Regions from separate parts of the Enterobacter sp. ECC-219 genome, predicted to be linked through region 2. Evidence: predicted binding sites of a transcription regulator. Region 2 holds the regulator's gene; each other region holds the start of a gene.

Region 1 (6,144 bases), 910 kb from region 2:
TTCTGCATACCGCTGCAGCCCCAGGCGGCGGCGAATGGCGAACAGGCCGTGATGCAGATACTCGCTGTACTCTTTCCAGCCCGCTTCCTCGCCGTAGGCAGCAGAAAAGTCCGCCCACATATGGTCGAAATACTCTTCGCGCAGGCGTTCAAGACGAATTTCAAACGGGTCTTCGACGACAACGATAGGGGCTTCAACCATGCGGTCGCGCAGGCACTCCGGCAGGTGGTTGGAGCCAATCATCCGGCCTTCATCTTCCAGCACCCAGCGCGCAGCGTCTTTTTTCAATAGCTCAACCGCAAGGTGGTTTTCAAAGCTGGCCTGGGAAAGCTGCGGCGTGAGCGTGCGGCCAAACGACGAACCGCGATGGTGTGCCAGCCCTTCCAGATCGATGCCCTGCGGGTGCTGCTTCACCAGCAGCGTTTTACCGTTTCCGGTACAGCCGCCGATTAGCACCATCGGCTTTTGCGACTGCTCGATCGTCACCTGAATCGCCGTCTGACGCAGGGCCTTATAGCCGCCGCGGATCAGCGGGTAGTCGACGCCAGCCTCTTTAAGCCAGGCCTGCGAGATATGCGAGCGCTGGCCGCCGCGCGCACAGCAGAGAAAGCCCTCAGGATGGGCAAGACTGGCTTCCCGCCAGGCGCGGATACGCGAGTCGCGCGTTTCACCGTTCACCAGGCGATGGCCGAGCGCGAGCGCGGCTTCGGGGCCCTGGCGTTTGTAGCACGTGCCAACGGCGGCACGCTCGTCGTCGTTCATTAAGGGCAGGTTGACTGCCGCAGGCATCGCGCCCTGGGCAAATTCGATCGGCGCGCGAACGTCGATTAAAGGGGTATCAGACGCGAGGATCGCGCGATAGTCCGTTCCATCGTTCATGGTTATTCCAGAAGAAAACTCAGCAGCAATGGGCGGGGATTGTACGCCGGGGAAGGGGAAGGTCAACTCCCCGGCGTGGATGTCTTACTTAAGCTTTGACTGTGCCCAGACAATGCCGCTTGCATATTCCGGCGGCAGGAGAGGAACGATCGCTTCCAGGGTGGCGCTCAGGCGGTCCGTATCGGTATCGTTCAGGTTCAGGTGACCGACCTTACGACCCTCGCGGACCTCTTTGTCATACCAGTGCAGGTGCACCAGCGGCAGCTTTAGCCAGTCGTAGTTCAGATCGGTCCCGATCAGGTTGATCATCACCGACGGGCTGTTAACGACGGGCTTCGGCAGCGGCAGGTCGGTGATCGCGCGCAGATGCAGTTCGAACTGGCTGATGGACGCGCCGTTTTGCGTCCAGTGGCCGCTGTTGTGCACGCGCGGCGCCAGCTCGTTGATCAGCAGACCGGACGGGGTGATAAAGCACTCCATCGCCATGACGCCCACATAGCCCAGCTCGTGCATGATGGCTGAGAGCATCTCTTCCGCCTGCGCCTGCTGGTCGGCATTGGCCTGCGGGAAGGCGACGCTGGTGCGCAGAATGCCGTCCTGATGCAGGTTATGCGTCAGCGGGTAAAACACCGTGCGGCCGTCGTGCCCGCGCGCGCCAACCAGCGACACTTCGCCGCTAAAGTTGATGCCCTGCTCAACGATGCACTCGCCGTAGCAGTCGTCCGGCAGCTCGGCGGTTTCATGCGCGCGCAGGCGCCACTGGCCGCGGCCGTCGTAGCCGCCCACGCGACGCTTTACAATCGCCAGTTCGCCCAGCATCGCGAACACGTCATTCCACTCGCTTTTGTCGGACAACAGCTGCCACGGTGCGGTCGGCAGACCGAGCTTGTCGAACAGCTGCTTTTGCGTCAGACGGTCGGCAATAATCGGGAACACGTCGCGGTTCACAAAGGCGTTATGGCGCGCCAGCTCGCGGGTCAGCGCGGTTTCCGGCCAGCGTTCGATTTCTGCCGTGATCACGCTCTGGTGGAACGGGACGGCCTCAGGTTCATCGTCCAGCCCGACGGGCCAGACGGCAATACCCAGCGGCTCACCGGCCTGACGCAGCATACGGCCCAACTGGCCGTTACCGAGGACGCAAACCTGCTTCATGCTGCACCCCGCGGGTCCGGGTTATCCAGCACCTCGTCGGTCTGGGCTTTACGCCACGCCGCCAGACGCTGGCGTAAATCTTTGTCGTGCGTTGCAAGAATTTGCGCGGCCAGCAGAGCGGCATTCGCCGCGCCCGCTTTGCCAATCGCCAGCGTGCCGACAGGAATACCGCGCGGCATCTGGACGATGGAATAAAGGCTATCGACACCGCTTAACGCGGCGCTTTGTACCGGAACGCCCAGAACCGGCACCAGGGTTTTGGCGGCAATCATGCCTGGCAGATGTGCTGCGCCGCCCGCACCGGCAACGATCACCTCATAACCGTTCTCTTCGGCGCTTTCGGCGAAGCTGAACAGTTTGTCCGGCGTACGGTGCGCGGAGACCACTTCAACGTGGTGCGGTACATTCAGGATTTCAAAGATTTCGGCGGCGAACTGCATGGTAGCCCAGTCGCTTTTGGACCCCATCACGATGGCGACACGCGCCGGATTATTGCGGGAAGACATGCGTCTTAAAACTCCTGTGGTGCGAAACACACTGCTTTCGAGGGCACAGAGAATAGCATGTTATACGGGCAAGGAAAACGGTTGCGCGGTTAAATCTTGAGCCGTTGTTGCCATCAATTCATAACAAAACAGACCGCGATCTGGCGGTCTGTTTTCGTCGAGCGACAATCATTATTTCGTCAGTTCTGCGGTCATGTACACGCGGTTGTTGAACTGCGCGCTGGTGATTTTGTATGACGCACCTTGTTCAGCAGCCTGGGCAGCAATTTTCGCTTCTGCGCGGTCAAGGGTTGAGCCGGTTGCACTCACGCTCTGAGCGAAAGAACCGAAAGAAACCAGGGAGAGAGCAGTAACTGCAACGAAAGTTTTGATGGATTTCATGGTCGTATTCCTTAAATATTTTGTCTGGGATAGGGCGTGTTGCCCTGATGTGATAAATAATAGGCCGACCACGGGCTGATTAAAATCGAAACAATTTGCCGATATTATTCAAAAAAATAGAAAGAATTGTGAGGGGGGGTTAAAACGGAAACGCGATAAGCTCCACGCCCTCTGGCGTGACTTTGACCATAGAGCCTTCGCTGTGCCACGCGCCCAGTACCATGCGATGGGCCGGTTCACCGTTGGCGATAAGAGAATGCACGTCAGGACGATGGGTATGACCGTGGATCAACCACTGAACGCCATGCTTTTCCATCACGTTCACCACCGCCAGTGGATTAACGTCCATGATGGTCAGGGATTTGCTGCTGTTGGCGGCTTTACTGCCCGCGCGCATTCTGGCGGCGATGCGGTTGCGGATAAACAGCGGCAGGGCAAGGAACAGCTTCTGGATCCACGGGGTGTGGACTTTGGCGCGAAACGCCAGGTAGCCGGTATCGTCGGTGCAGAGCGTATCGCCGTGCATGATCAGCACCCTGCGGCCATAGAGATCGAGCACCTGCTCTTCCGGCAGCAGCGTCATACCGCTTTCACGGGCGTAGCGCTTGCCGAGCAGGAAATCACGGTTGCCGTGAATGAAGTAGCAGGGGACGCCGGAATCCACCAGCGTTTTAATGGCGGCAGCCATTTCACGGTGCAGCGGATTTGGGTCGTCGTCGCCAATCCAGGCTTCAAACAGGTCGCCCAGGATGTACAGCGCATCGGCGCTTTTCGCTTCCCCGCGTAAAAAACGCAGAAAACCGGCGGTTATCGCCGGTTCTTCTGTTTGCAGATGCAGATCCGCAATTAAGAGTGTCGCCACGAATTACTCGCTGACGGTCACGCTTGTAATCACAACGTCTTCTTTAGGAACGTCCTGGTGCATACCGCTGCGGCCGGTTGAGACGGCTTTGATCTTGTCAACCACGTCCATCCCTTCAACCACTTCTGCGAAGACGCAGTAGCCCCAACCCTGCAGGCTTTCGCCGGAGAAGTTCAGGAAGTCGTTATCCGCCACGTTGATGAAGAACTGCGCGGTGGCAGAGTGTGGTGCCTGAGTACGGGCCATTGCCAGCGTACCGCGGGTGTTTTTCAGGCCGTTGTTCGCTTCGTTTTTGATCGCTTCTTTGGTCTCTTTCTGGCGCATGCCAGGCTCGAAACCGCCGCCCTGGATCATAAAGCCGTTGATCACGCGGTGGAAAATGGTGTTGTTGTAGAAACCTTCGCGGCAGTAGTCCAGGAAGTTTTTAACTGTTTCAGGCGCTTTGTCATCAAAGGTTTTGATTACGATATCGCCATGATTAGTGTGGAAAGTAACCATTTTTGCATCCTGTTCCGTTATTGTGGTACGTCGACCCGCCTTCGGGTCATATATAGGGGCTTGTTATAGCATAACCACAGGACGCGATCACCTTGCATTGTGTGCTGATCCTATTCCGAATTATGGGTATTATAGGGAACAAACAACCCACACACGTGTTTACATGGAATCTTCGATGTTAAAAATCTTTAATACAATGACGCGCCAGAAAGAGGAATTTAAACCTATCCATGCCGGGGAAGTCGGCATGTACGTGTGTGGTATTACGGTTTACGATCTCTGTCATATCGGCCATGGCCGTACCTTTGTCGCGTTCGACATCGTCTCTCGCTACCTGCGCTTCCTGGGCTATAACCTGAAGTACGTGCGTAACATTACCGACATCGACGATAAAATCATCAAGCGCGCTAATGAAAACGGCGAAAGCTTTGTTGCGCTGGTGGATCGCATGATCGTTGAGATGCACAAAGACTTCGACGCCTTAAATATTCTGCGTCCGGACAGCGAGCCGCGCGCGACCCACCATATTCACGAAATTATCGAGATCACCGAGAAGCTGATTGAGCGCGGTCACGCGTACGTTGCTGACAACGGTGACGTGATGTTCTCGGTGCCGACGGACCCAACCTACGGTTCGCTTTCCCGTCAGGATCTGGATCAGCTCCAGGCCGGCGCGCGCGTGGACGTGGTGGACGTGAAGCGTAACCCGATGGACTTCGTGCTGTGGAAAATGTCCAAAGCGGGCGAACCAAGCTGGCCATCCCCGTGGGGCGAAGGCCGCCCGGGCTGGCACATTGAATGTTCCGCGATGAACTGCAAACAGCTGGGCAAGCACTTCGACATTCACGGCGGCGGTTCGGACCTGATGTTCCCGCACCACGAAAACGAAATCGCGCAGTCCACCTGCGCCCACGGCGGCGAGTACGTGAACTACTGGATGCACTCCGGGATGGTGATGGTTGACCGCGAGAAGATGTCGAAATCGCTGGGCAACTTCTTTACCGTGCGCGACGTGCTGAAGTATTACGACGCGGAAACCGTGCGCTACTTCCTGATGTCCGGCCACTATCGCAGCCAGCTGAACTACAGCGAAGAGAACCTGAAGCAGGCGCGCTCGGCGCTGGAGCGTTTGTACACCGCCCTGCGCGGCACCGACAAATCAGTGCCTGCGGCTGGTGGCGAAGCATTCGAAGCGCGCTTTGTTGAGGTGATGAACGACGACTTCAACACCCCGGAAGCCTACTCCGTGCTGTTCGACATGGCGCGTGAAGTGAACCGCCTGAAGTCAGAGGACATGGCAGCGGCGAATGCGCTGGCGTCCCATCTGCGCAAGCTCTCTTCCGTGCTCGGCCTGCTGGAGCAGGAGCCGGACGTGTTCCTGCAGAGCGGCGCGCAGGCGGACGACGGCGAAGTGGCGGAAATTGAGCGGCTTATCAAAGCGCGTCTGGAAGCGCGTCAGGCGAAAGACTGGGCGGCGGCAGATGCGGCGCGTAACCGTCTGACCGAGATGGGCATCATTCTGGAAGACGGCCCGCAGGGAACGACCTGGCGTCGTAAGTAATTTTCCCTTCATCCTAACCCTCTCCCTGTGGGAGAGGGCCGGGGTGAGGGCATCAGCGCGCACGCTTTCTCCACCACAGCAACCCCATCAGCACTACCCCCGGCAGCCACACCCACAGCAATTCTGAAACGATCACCTGATGCCCGTACGGCGTGGTATAGCGCGACAGCGCAAACGGCGCGACCTTAATCACCTGCCACGGCGCAAAGAAGCGTTCATCCGACCACGGCCATAACCAGCCGACGCCTTTCCCGCCCGTGGTAATCGAATCCAGCAGGCTGTGCGACAGCAATGACACCGTTAAA
Region 2 (6,144 bases):
GTGCATAAAGTGCGTGTGCAAAAAGCGCAAAAAACCGCGATGAATAAGCTGATGGGACAGATTGGCAAACCTTATCGCTGGGGCGGCAGCTCGCCGCGCACCGGTTTCGACTGCAGCGGCCTCGTCTATTACGCCTATAAAGATCTGGTTAAATTCCGTATTCCGCGTACCGCCAACGAGATGTATCACCTGCGCGATGCGTCACCGGTTAACCGCGGGGAGCTGGAAAACGGCGATTTGGTCTTCTTCCGTACCCAGGGTCGCGGCACGGCTGACCACGTCGGCGTCTACGTCGGCAACGGGAAATTCATCCAGTCACCGCGCAGCGGCCAGGATATTCAGATCACCTCGCTCAGTGAAGACTACTGGATGCGCCACTACGTCGGCGCGCGTCGCGTGATGACGCCAAAAACCATTCGCTAATCCCTGCCCTGCCACATCCGTGGCAGGGTAAGTTCCTCTTTTGCATACCCTTTCAATTTGCTATCCTGTCCCTGTTGTCTGTGTGGTTATTGGCAACGCAAAATACAATAAGGAGAGAAGCAATGTCGTTCGAATTACCTGCACTACCGTATGCAAAAGACGCCCTGGCACCGCACATTTCAGCGGAAACCCTGGAATATCATTACGGCAAACATCACCAGACGTACGTCACCAACCTGAACAACCTGATCAAGGGCACCGATTTCGAAGGCAAAACGCTGGAAGAGATCGTTCGCAGCTCGGAGGGTGGCGTTTTTAACAACGCGGCTCAGGTGTGGAACCACACCTTCTACTGGCACTGCCTGGCACCCAATGCCGGTGGCGAACCTGCCGGTGAGCTGGCGGCCGCGATTAACGCCGCTTTTGGCAGCTTCGCCGAGTTTAAGACGAAGTTTACCGATGCAGCCATCAAGAACTTCGGTTCTGGCTGGACGTGGCTGGTAAAAGAGGCGGATGGCAAACTGGCTATCGTGTCCACGTCTAACGCGGGCACCCCGCTGACCACCAGCGCTACGCCGCTGATGACCGTGGACGTGTGGGAACACGCTTACTACATTGATTACCGCAACGCGCGCCCGAACTACCTGGAACACTTCTGGGCGCTGGTTAACTGGGAATTTGTCGCGAAGAATTTCGCCGCGTAAAAGACACGCAGAAGGGTTCGCCCTTCTGCGTTTTTGCTTATTCCGCCGTGCAAACGGCTTCAGGCTGTTTACGGCCGGACATCATTACCAGCAGCAGGCCGAGCGCTGCAATAATGGCCCCCATCACCGGCACAAAACTGTACCCCAGACCACCTGAAATCACGGCACCTCCGGCAGCTGCGCCCAGCGCATTGCCGAGATTGAACGCCCCGATATTCACGGAAGACGAGAGGCCCGGCGCCTCATGGGCGACACGCATCACGCGCATCTGCAGCGGCGGCACCACGGCAAAGGTTGCGGCCCCCCAGACGACCATCGCAATCGCCGCTCCGAACTCATTACGCGCCAGCCACGGGATAGCAACCATAATGACAATCAGCAGGGTTAAGAAGCCTTTCAGCGTCCCGCTCACGGAACGGTCAGCAAATTTCCCGCCGAGATAGTTGCCGATCGAGAAGCCGACGCCAATCAGCACCAGCATCGCGGTAACGAAAAGAGGCGTTGCGTGGGTGATATCGTGCAGCACCGGTGAAATATAGGTGTAGAGGGTAAACATCGCCCCTGCCCCCAGCACCGTGGTGAGCAGCGCGGAGAGCACCTGCGGGCGCATCAGCACCGCCAGCTCTTTACGCACTTCCGGACGTTCTCCTGCTCTTCCTTTCGGCAGAGAGAAGAACAACGCCACCATTGCGACCACGCCCAGCCCGGCCGTCGCCAGGAAGGACATACGCCAGCCGATCGCTTCCCCCAGCCAGGTTGCCGCCGGCACCCCGCCAATGTTGGCAATCGTCAGCCCCATAAACATGGTCGCTACAGCGCTTGCCTGCTTGTGTTTTGGCACTACGCTTGCGGCCACGACCGAGCCCAGCCCAAAGAACGCGCCGTGGTTCAGGCTGGTCAGAATGCGCGACAGCATCAGGGTGGTGTAGTCCGGCGAAATGGCCGAAAGCACGTTGCCCAGAGTGAAAATCGCCATCAGGAAAATCAGCGCATTGCGGCGCGCCCGGTGAGAAAGCAGAAGCGTCATCAGCGGCGCCCCCACCATCACGCCGATGGCGTAGGCGCTGATTAACATGCCTGCCGCAGGGATCGAGACGTCTACGCCCCGGGCAATAACAGGCAGTAACCCCATCGGGGAGAATTCAGTGGTGCCAATCCCAAAAGCGCCAATCGCCAGGGCCAGCAGGGGAAAATTGATTTTCATGCGTCAACTCCGGATGCCGTGTCATGTGGTGACACAGAACAAAGAAGCGGAAAGCATGACATCAATCACAAAAAATGAGAAGTTAACAAAATGGCAAAAGATTTTTGCCAGAGAAGTAACAATCGCGGCGATGGGGAGGGAGAAGGCTCTCCCTCCGCGTAAATCAGTGCAGCGCAGCCGTCAGACCGGCCGCGACAATCAGAGCCAGCACAACAACGGTGGTGAACAGCGAAAACTTCAGATCGGAACTCATCAATTTTTCTCCTTTTAATCCCCCCACGAAAAGTGAGCTTGCTCATTTTTGCACAGATTCCGTCAAAAATCTTCCTGGATTTATACTGATAACCACTTTACCTCTTCCCCTTTTCATCAAGATAGGCCAAAATTCCACGCTAAATTTATTAGCGTACCGGCCATTGACCCCCTCCTGACGTCCCGTGTCGTTTTCCTGGCGTGCCGCAATCCAAAATTGCGTGATAAGGGTGAGAGAAGGCAAACGTTTACCTTCAAGTTTTTCAGGAGCTTAGGATATGGTCTGGAGTGACATTTAATGGCAACAATTAAAGACGTAGCAAAACGCGCAAACGTTTCCACTACAACCGTATCACATGTAATTAACAAAACCCGCTTCGTGGCGGAAGAGACGCGCAACGCGGTCTGGGCAGCGATCAAAGAGCTGCACTATTCGCCAAGCGCGGTTGCGCGCAGCCTCAAGGTCAATCACACCAAGTCCATTGGATTACTGGCGACCAGCAGTGAAGCGGCCTATTTTGCCGAGATCATTGAAGCGGTGGAGAAAAACTGCTTCCAGAAAGGCTATACCCTGATTCTCGGCAACGCATGGAACAGCATTGAAAAACAGCGCGCCTACCTGTCGATGATGGCGCAAAAGCGCGTGGATGGCCTGCTGGTAATGTGTTCCGAGTACCCGGAATCCGTGCTGTCGATGCTGGAAGAGTATCGCCATATTCCGATGGTGGTGATGGACTGGGGCGAAGCGCGCGCGGATTTCACCGATTCGGTTATCGATAACGCCTTTGAGGGCGGCTATATGGCCGGCCGTTATCTGATTGAGCGCGGCCATCGCGAGATTGGCGTGATCCCGGGTCCGCTGGAGCGCAACACCGGCGCGGGCCGTCTGGCCGGCTTTATGAAAGCGATGGAAGAAGCGCTGATTACCGTGCCGGAAAATTGGATCGTGCAGGGCGACTTTGAGCCGGAATCAGGCTACCGCGCGATGCAGCAGATCGTCTCCCAGCCGCACCGCCCGACCGCCGTCTTCTGCGGGGGGGACATCATGGCGATGGGCGCCCTCTGTGCGGCCGATGAGCTGGGTCTGCGCGTCCCGCAGGACATCTCCGTGATCGGGTATGACAACGTGCGCAACGCGCGCTTCTTCACGCCAGCGTTGACCACCATTCACCAGCCGAAAGATTCGCTGGGTGAAACCGCCTTCAATATGCTGCTGGACAGGATCGTCAACAAACGTGAAGAGTCGCAGTCCATTGAAGTTCACCCTCGCCTTATCGAACGCCGTTCCGTTGCGGATGGCCCGTTCCGCGACTACCGTCGTTAATCTCATTGCGGAGCCAGTCAGGCTGGCTCCCTCAGCCACTCCCGGTTAAGCGTTTCGCTGTCCCCCAGATAATCCAGAAGCCAGGCCATCGCCGGCGAAACATCATTTTGTTGCCAGGTGAGGCAGCAGGCCGCATCCGGGAACGGATTCTCCAGGGCCAGCTCAACCCACTCACCGGTGTCGATTCGCGGTCGCGCAAAATGAACGGGTACCATCGCGACGCAGAGCCCGGCGCTGAGGCACGTCGCCGACGATTCCCAGTCAGGGGCCACCACCCGCCGCTGGTTGTCCAAAAGCCAGGTGATACGCTTGGGCAGCGAGCGGGAGGTATCCTCCAGCACCAGCGACGGCCAGCCGCGCAGCGTATCATCGCTCAGCGGCCCTCCCATCTTCGCCAGCGGATGATCGCTTGCCACCACGCATTTCCAGCTCAGCATACCCATATCGCGAAAGGCGTAACGCCCCCCGACCGGGATCGCCTGCGTGGCCCCAATGGCCATCTCTGCCCTGCCGTCCGCCAGCGCATCCCAGACGCCGTTGAACACCTCCTGCGAAACCCACAGTTCGACGTCAGAAAAATGACGGTAGAAATCGACAATCATCTGCCGGGTGCGCTCGGGCTTAACGATGTTATCCACCGCAATGGAAAGGTGTCCCCGCCAGCCGTTCGCGATCTGCTGGCACTGCTCGCGGGTGATCTGCATTTTTTTGATAACAGAACGCCCTTCCTTCAAAAACCACGCCCCTGCAGGCGTTAATTCCACATCACGATGCCGCCGTTCAAACAGCGGTACCGCCAGCCACTCCTCAAGCTGACGTACGGTATAGCTGATAGCCGAAGGGACGCGATGTAGCTCCTGCGCCGCCCCGCTAAAGCTGCCGTTACGCGCGACAGCATCGACCACTTCAAGAGAATAATCTGACCACATTTTCTGCCTGCAAAAAATTTGAATGCACCCGCCAAATATTAGCGTTTCACAAGCGGCTTTGCACTCCCTACACTCAGCGCCAACGTATACCTGCCTCCTCAGGAGAATAAAACAGTGCAACCCAGGAAAGGTTTTTTAGTCTGGCTCGGCGGCTTAAGCGTGCTGGGCTTTTTGGCCACCGATATGTACCTGCCGGCTTTCGCCGCCATGCAGGAAGATTTGCAAACCCCTGCTGCCGCCATCAGCGCCAGCCTGAGCCTGTTCCTTGCCGGTTTTGCCTTCGCGCAGCTGCTCTGGGGACCGCTTTCGGATCGCTTTGGCCGTAAACCGGTACTGCTGCTGGGTCTGGCCATTTTTGCCGTGGGCTGTCTGGGGATGCTATGGGTGCGCGATGCCACCTGGCTGCTGGCACTGCGGTTTGTTCAGGCGGTCGGCGTCTGTGCCGCTGCCGTGACCTGGCAGGCGCTTGTCACCGACTACTACCCGGCAAACCGCACCAACCGTATTTTCGCCACCATTATGCCGCTGGTAGGGCTTTCACCTGCCCTTGCTCCGCTGCTGGGTAGTTGGATCCTCGCGCACTTTGACTGGCAGGCCATCTTTGCCACGCTGTTTGCCATCACGCTGGTGCTGATGCTGCCGGCATTCGCCCTCAAGCCCGCGCATAAAAAAGAGGTGCACGCAGACGCGAAGCCGATCACCTTCACTTCCTTGCTCAGCACCAAAGCGTATCGCGGCAACGTTCTGATCTATGCCGCCTGCTCGGCAAGCTTCTTCGCGTGGCTCACCGGTTCGCCGTTCATTCTGCACGATATGGGCTACAGCCCGGCAGCCATCGGCCTGAGCTATGTTCCACAGACTATCGCGTTCCTGGTGGGCGGGTATGGCTGCCGCGCGGCGCTGCAAAAGTGGGAAGGTCAGCAGATGCTGCCATGGCTGCTGGTGCTGTATGCGCTGAGCGTCATCGGGACCTGGGCCGTTGGCTTTATTCCGGGTGCCGGTCTGGCCGAAATTTTGATTCCATTCTGCGTGATGGCCGTCGCGAACGGGGCGATCTACCCTATTGTTGTGGCGCAGGCGCTGCGTCCGTTCCCGCAGGCGACAGGCCGCGCGGCCGCGCTGCAGAACACCCTGCAACTGGAGCTGTGCTTCCTGGCAAGTCTGGTAGTCTCAGCGCTGATTGCCACGCCGCTGCTGACGACAACCAGCGTAATGCTGGCTACCGTTGCGCTGGCCGTCATAGGCTATCGCATGCAGGCTGCCGCGCAGGATGAGAGTACCCAGGTTGAAACCTCGCACGCCTGATCG
Region 3 (6,144 bases), 410 kb from region 2:
GTGAAGCAGTCCACAATGGCGTCTTTGACGCGCAGGGCGCCGTACTGGCTGTTGCGGATCTCATCGTTCACGCCGTTGAAATGCACCGCGAAGGTGGCGTTCGGCGTGAAGATCTCTGTCCAGTCGATCATCTGTACGCCGGTGTAGAGATCCAGGTCGCTATAGACCTTGCACTCCTTCATCGGCAGCATGATGCGCGACGCCAGACGGCTCCACATCAGGCTCTGGTAAATAAGCCGCGTGTCGCCCTCAAAATGGACACCACCCTGAACCACCTGGCACTCTTGCGCGCCCAGGGCTTCCAGTTCAGTTTTTAACAGCTCTTCCAGCCCACGGGCCGTACTGGCAAACAGAGAATTCATATCGTCACTTTTACTCTTAGAAAATTGTCGCGCATTATAGCTAATATGGCGTGTATGTCATAAAGTTGAAGGCTTATTTTCATTTGCGGGAGTGTGCAGTGGCGACGTTATCCAGGCTTTTTATTCATCCGGTGAAATCCATGCGCGGCATCGGCGTCTCTCACGCGCTGGCCGACATGAGCGGATTCGCCTTCGATCGTATTTTTATGGTCACCGAGCCTGACGGCACGTTCATTACCGCACGCCAGTTCCCGCAGATGGTTCGCTTTACCCCTTCCCCGCTTCATGACGGTTTGCATCTGACCGCACCGGACGGTTCCAGCACGGTGATTCGCTTTGCTGATTTTGCGGCTGTCGACGCGCCAACGGAAGTATGGGGCAACCATTTTACCGCGCGCATTGCCCCGGATGAGATTAACCGCTGGCTGAGCGGTTTCTTCTCCCGCGACGTGCAGCTGCGCTGGGTTGGTCCGGAACTGACGCGTCGCGTGAAGCGCCACGAGGCCGTACCGCTCTCCTTCGCCGATGGCTTCCCGTTCCTGCTGACCAACGAGGCGTCGCTGCGTGACTTACAAAACCGCTGCAAAGCCAGCGTGCAGATGGAGCAGTTCCGCCCGAACCTGGTGGTAACAGGGGCCGACGCATGGGAAGAAGACACCTGGAAAACGATCCGCATAGGCAGCGTTATTTTCGACGTGGTGAAGCCCTGCAGTCGCTGCATCTTCACGACGGTAAGTCCTGAAAAAGGCCAGAAGCACCCTTCCGGCGAGCCGCTGAAAACCCTGCAATCGTTCCGTACCGCGCAGGATAACGGCGATGTCGATTTCGGCCAGAACCTGATCCCCCGCTCCAGCGGCGTGATTCGCGTAGGCGATGAGGTTGAAATTCTCGCCCGCGGGCCGGCCAGAGTGTATGGCGCAGGCCAGCAAGAAGAAATGGTCGAGGCCGAGACAAACGTCGCCTCTGCGGTGGATATTCACTGGCAGGGCAAGATTATTCGTGGCAACAATCAGCAGGTGCTGCTGGAGCAACTGGAGCAAGCCGGTATTCGCGTACCGTATTCCTGCCGCGCGGGAATCTGCGGATGCTGCCGCATCAAGCTGCTGGAGGGTGAAGTGAGTGCGCTGAAGAAATCTGCAATTGGAAATGACGGCACAATTCTGTGCTGTAGCTGCGTACCGAAAACGTCGGTACAGCTGGAAGCTTAAACCGCCTGTTCGAGGCTGAAGGAATCTACGCGCAGCTGTGGCTTCAGCCTGTCATTCATGACTTTGATCGCATCACCTAACTGCATAACCCGCCCGGCAATCGTCACGCCGGGCTGCGCCAGCAGACAGAGTGCGGCATTTTCGCCTGGCTCAACGACTAATAAACTCACCTCTTCGGCGGTATCGCTCAGGTTAACGCTGGCCGCATCGCCCGTTGCTGGCGTCCAGTCCATGCCGTGAGGCAGGAAATGCCAGCTTTTCGGCATTTGCGGTTTCAGGAAACGGATAGCCACCAGCGCATTTAATACCAGTTCGGCACGCTGCTCTTTAGAGAGCATCAAATCGCGGCATTTTTCTTCAAAGGAGAAATAAAGCGCTGCATCATCAACGCAAAAGCCCGACGGGGAAAACGCGTCCGGGGTTAACATTCGGCGGGCAAAACGAGAACGAAACAGCATGCCATTGGCTAAATCGAGCATCATACGATCATGCTCGTCGCAAAAATACCAGCGCCAGTTATCGTCAGGTTTAATTCGCATGTGTCTCTCCCGTCCCCAAACGTCCTATACTAAAAATGTCCTGTTCGCCGCTTCGTTTATAACATTAGTAATAAAAGACTATAATGTCTAAATAAGCAACAGTGACGGAATATAAAACAACCAGGGCTGGAAATAAAGCCCTGGTTGTCTGATTAAGAGAAAAGATTAGATATGAGTAACGATTTCTTTAATCAGCGGCGGTCCTTTAAAAATAAAGCCGGAATAGATTTGCACCAGTGATGCACCGGCCGCCATCTTCTCGCGCGCAGCAATCACCGAGTCGATACCGCCGACGCCAATAATCGGTAAACGGCCTTTTAATTCCGCAGACAAAGCGCGAATAATTTCGGTGCTTTTTAATTGTACCGGACGTCCACTTAACCCACCCGCTTCGTCACAGTTTTTCATTCCCTGAACGAGCGAACGATCGAGCGTGGTATTCGTTGCAATCACACCGTCAATATTATGGCGAACCAAACTGTCGGCAACCTGGATCAATTCTTCGGCAGAAAGATCCGGGGCGATCTTAACCGCGACCGGAACATATTTATGGTGGATCGTCTGGAGTTCATTTTGCTTATTTTTAATGGCACTCAGAAGATCGTCCAGCGCTTCGCCATATTGTAAGGAACGCAGCCCCGGGGTATTGGGTGAAGAAATATTCACCGCAATATAACCGGCATAGGCGTAGACTTTTTCCATACAAATCAGATAGTCATCTTTACCCTGCTCTACCGGCGTGTCTTTATTTTTGCCGATATTGATGCCTAATATCCCGTCAAAATGGGCTTTTTTTACGTTCTCAACAAGGTGATCAACACCGAGGTTATTAAAGCCCATGCGGTTGATCAGCCCTTCGGCTTCAACCAGGCGGAACAGGCGCGGCTTGTCATTTCCCGGCTGTGGGCGCGGCGTGACGGTACCGATTTCGATAGAGCCAAAGCCCATCGCGCCCAGGGCATCAATGCACTCGCCATTTTTGTCCAGACCCGCCGCCAGACCCAGCGGGTTTTTAAAGGTCAGACCCATGCACTGCACAGGTTTTTCCGGCACATTCTGACGCACCAGAGCAGCCAAAGGCGTTCCGGTAATACGACGTAATTGCTGGAATGTAAATTCATGAGCGCGCTCGGGGTCGAGCTGGAAAAGGGCTTTACGAACGAAGGGGTAGTACATGAACTCTCCTGGATTCCCGGTGTGCAAACCGGGAGGGGATTATGGGCGATCCCGCTCAGAAAGGGAATTGACCTGCGGCAAAAAATCGGCGTAAAACGCAATCGTTTACCTCCCTGTCTATTTCTTATGCGCTTTTTCGCATTTTAATTGCGGATAAATCATTTAGTGGAATAACCGCGCGATGTCACACTCCTGAAAATTGTTATGAATGTTAGATAAAAGCAAACAATTAGTTATAAGGAGGAGATATGCGCGTCATTACCCTGGCCGGAAGTCCACGATTCCCTTCGCGCTCCAGCGCCCTGCTGGAATATGCTCGTGAAAAGCTCAACGCCCTCGACGTGGAAGTGTGCCACTGGAATCTGCATAACTTCGAACCTGAAGATTTGCTGTATGCCCGCTTCGACAGCCCCGCGCTGAAAACCCTCATTGAGCAGCTCAAGGAAGCGGACGGCCTCATCGTTGCGACCCCGATTTATAAAGCCTCGTTTTCGGGCGCGCTGAAAACCCTGCTCGATCTTCTCCCCGAGCGCGCACTGGACGGCAAAGTGGTTCTGCCGCTGGCAACGGGCGGTACGGTTGCCCATTTACTGGCGGTGGATTATGCCCTGAAGCCGGTGCTGAACGCCCTGAAGGCTCAGGAGATCCTCCACGGGGTTTTCGCGGATGATTCACAGGTCATTGACTACCAGCATAAGCCGCACTTTACGCCGAATCTGCAAACCCGCCTTGATGCTGCGCTGGAAACCTTCTGGCACGCGCTGCATCGCCGGGATATCCAGGTTCCTTCTTTTAATCCGCCGCAGGGAGTCGCACATGTTTAAAACCTTAACCTACCTCGGACTGGCTGGCCTGATGGCGTTTACCGCGCTGGCGCAGGCTGCAGAAACCGCACCGGACAGCTTACGCATTGGCTATCAGAAAGGCAGCGTCAGCATGGTGCTGGCAAAAAGCCACCAGCTGCTGGAAAAACGCTTCCCGGACACCAAATTTTCCTGGGTAGAGTTCCCGGCAGGGCCACAGATGCTTGAAGCGCTGAACGTCGGCAGTATCGATCTGGGCAGCACGGGCGATATTCCGCCTATTTTTGCTCAGGCTGCCGGGGCAGACCTGGTATATGTCGGCGTAGAACCCGCTAAACCGAAAGCCGAAGTCATTCTGGTACCTGAAAACAGTGAGATTAAAAGCGTCGCAGACCTTAAAGGGCATAAGGTCGCTTTCCAGAAAGGTTCCAGCTCGCACAACCTGCTGCTGCGCGCCTTACAGGAAGCCGGGCTCAAGTTCACGGACATTCAGCCCGTTTACCTGACGCCTGCCGACGCGCGCGCCGCGTTCCAGCAGAAGAACGTTGATGCCTGGGCTATCTGGGATCCGTACTACTCCGCAGCCTTACTGCAAGGGGGCGTTCGGGTTCTGAAGGACGGCACTACGCTGAAACAGACCGGCTCGTTCTACCTCGCCGCGCGCCCTTACGCGGAAAAGAACGGCGCATTTATTCAGGGCGTACTGGATACCTTTACCCAGGCCGATGCGCTGACCCAGACCCAGCGTCAGGCGAGCATTGCCCTGCTGGCGAAGACCATGGGCTTGCCTGAACCGGTGATCGCGAGCTATCTCAACCACCGTCCGCCCACCACCATTGCGCCCGTGGATGCACACGTCGCCGCGCTTCAGCAACAAACCGCTGACCTCTTCTATCAAAACCGCCTGGTGCCAAAACAGGTCGATATCCGCGAACGCATCTGGCAGCCCGCAGGCAAAGAAGGAGCTAAATCATGAGTCTGAATCTTTTCTGGTTTTTACCCACCCACGGCGATGGCCACTATCTTGGCACAGAAGAGGGCTCGCGCCCCGTTGACCATGCCTACCTGCAGCAGATTGCGCAGGCGGCGGATCGAATCGGTTTTACCGGCGTGCTGATCCCGACCGGACGCTCGTGCGAGGATGCCTGGCTGGTGGCTGCGTCGATGATCCCGGTCACTCAGCGCCTTAAATTCCTGGTTGCATTGCGCCCGAGCGTCGTTTCACCCACCGTGGCGGCGCGTCAGGCGGCAACGCTGGACAGACTCTCCAACGGCCGCGCCCTGTTTAACCTGGTGACGGGCAGCGATCCGCAGGAGCTGGCGGGCGACGGCGTGTTCCTCGACCATACCGAGCGCTATGAAGCCTCCGCCGAGTTTACCCACGTCTGGCGGCGCCTGCTGGAAGGAGAGACCGTCACCTTCGAAGGCAAGCATATTCACGTTCGCGACGCAAAGCTTTACTTCCCGCCGGTGCAGCAGCCACGTCCTCCGCTCTATTTTGGCGGATCGTCGGATGTGGCTCAGGATCTGGCCGCCGAGCAGGTCGATCTCTATCTGACCTGGGGCGAGCCGCCGGAGCTGGTAAAAGAGAAAATTGCCCAGGTCCGGGCCAAAGCCACCGCTCATGGCCGCAGGGTACGCTTTGGGATTCGCCTGCACGTGATTGTGCGTGAAACCAATGAAGAAGCCTGGCAGGCGGCAGACCGTCTGATCTCCCATCTGGACGATGAGACCATCGCAAAGGCGCAGGCTGCGTTTGCCAAAACCGATTCCGTCGGGCAGCACCGCATGGCCTCTCTGCACAACGGCAAGCGCGAGAATCTGGAAATCAGCCCGAACCTGTGGGCGGGCGTCGGTCTGGTACGCGGTGGCGCGGGCACGGCGCTGGTCGGCGACGGGCCAACCGTGGCCGCGCGGATTAATGAATACGCTGACCTGGGCATCGACAGCTTTATTCTCTCCGGCTATCCGCACCTGGAAGAGGCCTACAAGGTGGGCGAGCTGTTATTCCCACATCTGGACGTCGCCATTCCAGAAATTCCGCAGCCGCAGCGGC

What was found. Region 2 encodes PurR, which represses purine synthesis genes. Its sites were predicted from a motif close to CANGCAAACGTTTGCNTG; they were not measured.
Region 1: the regulator PurR is predicted to act here: its motif matches at 2,608-2,625, upstream of purE (5-(carboxyamino)imidazole ribonucleotide mutase).
Region 3: the regulator PurR is predicted to act here: its motif matches at 3,380-3,397, upstream of pyrD (quinone-dependent dihydroorotate dehydrogenase).

What each region holds. Positions count from the first base shown of each region.
Region 1 is NZ_CP143680.1:1,862,562-1,868,705, forward strand. Features, by position in the region: gene mnmH (tRNA 2-selenouridine(34) synthase MnmH) at 1-879, opposite strand, end outside; gene purK (5-(carboxyamino)imidazole ribonucleotide synthase) at 964-2,031, opposite strand; gene purE (5-(carboxyamino)imidazole ribonucleotide mutase) at 2,028-2,537, opposite strand; gene V1603_RS08735 (YdgH/BhsA/McbA-like domain containing protein) at 2,709-2,918, opposite strand; gene lpxH (UDP-2,3-diacylglucosamine diphosphatase) at 3,058-3,780, opposite strand; gene ppiB (peptidylprolyl isomerase B) at 3,784-4,278, opposite strand; gene cysS (cysteine--tRNA ligase) at 4,454-5,839, shown strand; gene V1603_RS08755 (metal-dependent hydrolase) at 5,892-6,144, opposite strand, start outside.
Region 2 is NZ_CP143680.1:2,771,022-2,777,165, reverse strand. Features, by position in the region: gene V1603_RS13200 (C40 family peptidase) at 1-423, shown strand, start outside; gene sodB (superoxide dismutase [Fe]) at 546-1,127, shown strand; gene V1603_RS13190 (MFS transporter) at 1,165-2,331, opposite strand; gene V1603_RS13185 (YnhF family membrane protein) at 2,495-2,584, opposite strand; gene purR (HTH-type transcriptional repressor PurR) at 2,882-3,907, shown strand; gene punR (DNA-binding transcriptional activator PunR) at 3,925-4,836, opposite strand; gene punC (purine nucleoside transporter PunC) at 4,951-6,141, shown strand.
Region 3 is NZ_CP143680.1:2,358,784-2,364,927, reverse strand. Features, by position in the region: gene rlmKL (bifunctional 23S rRNA (guanine(2069)-N(7))-methyltransferase RlmK/23S rRNA (guanine(2445)-N(2))-methyltransferase RlmL) at 1-362, opposite strand, end outside; gene V1603_RS11025 (YcbX family protein) at 461-1,570, shown strand; gene zapC (cell division protein ZapC) at 1,567-2,109, opposite strand; gene pyrD (quinone-dependent dihydroorotate dehydrogenase) at 2,275-3,285, opposite strand; gene ssuE (NADPH-dependent FMN reductase) at 3,534-4,109, shown strand; gene V1603_RS11005 (sulfonate ABC transporter substrate-binding protein) at 4,102-5,064, shown strand; gene ssuD (FMNH2-dependent alkanesulfonate monooxygenase) at 5,061-6,144, shown strand, end outside.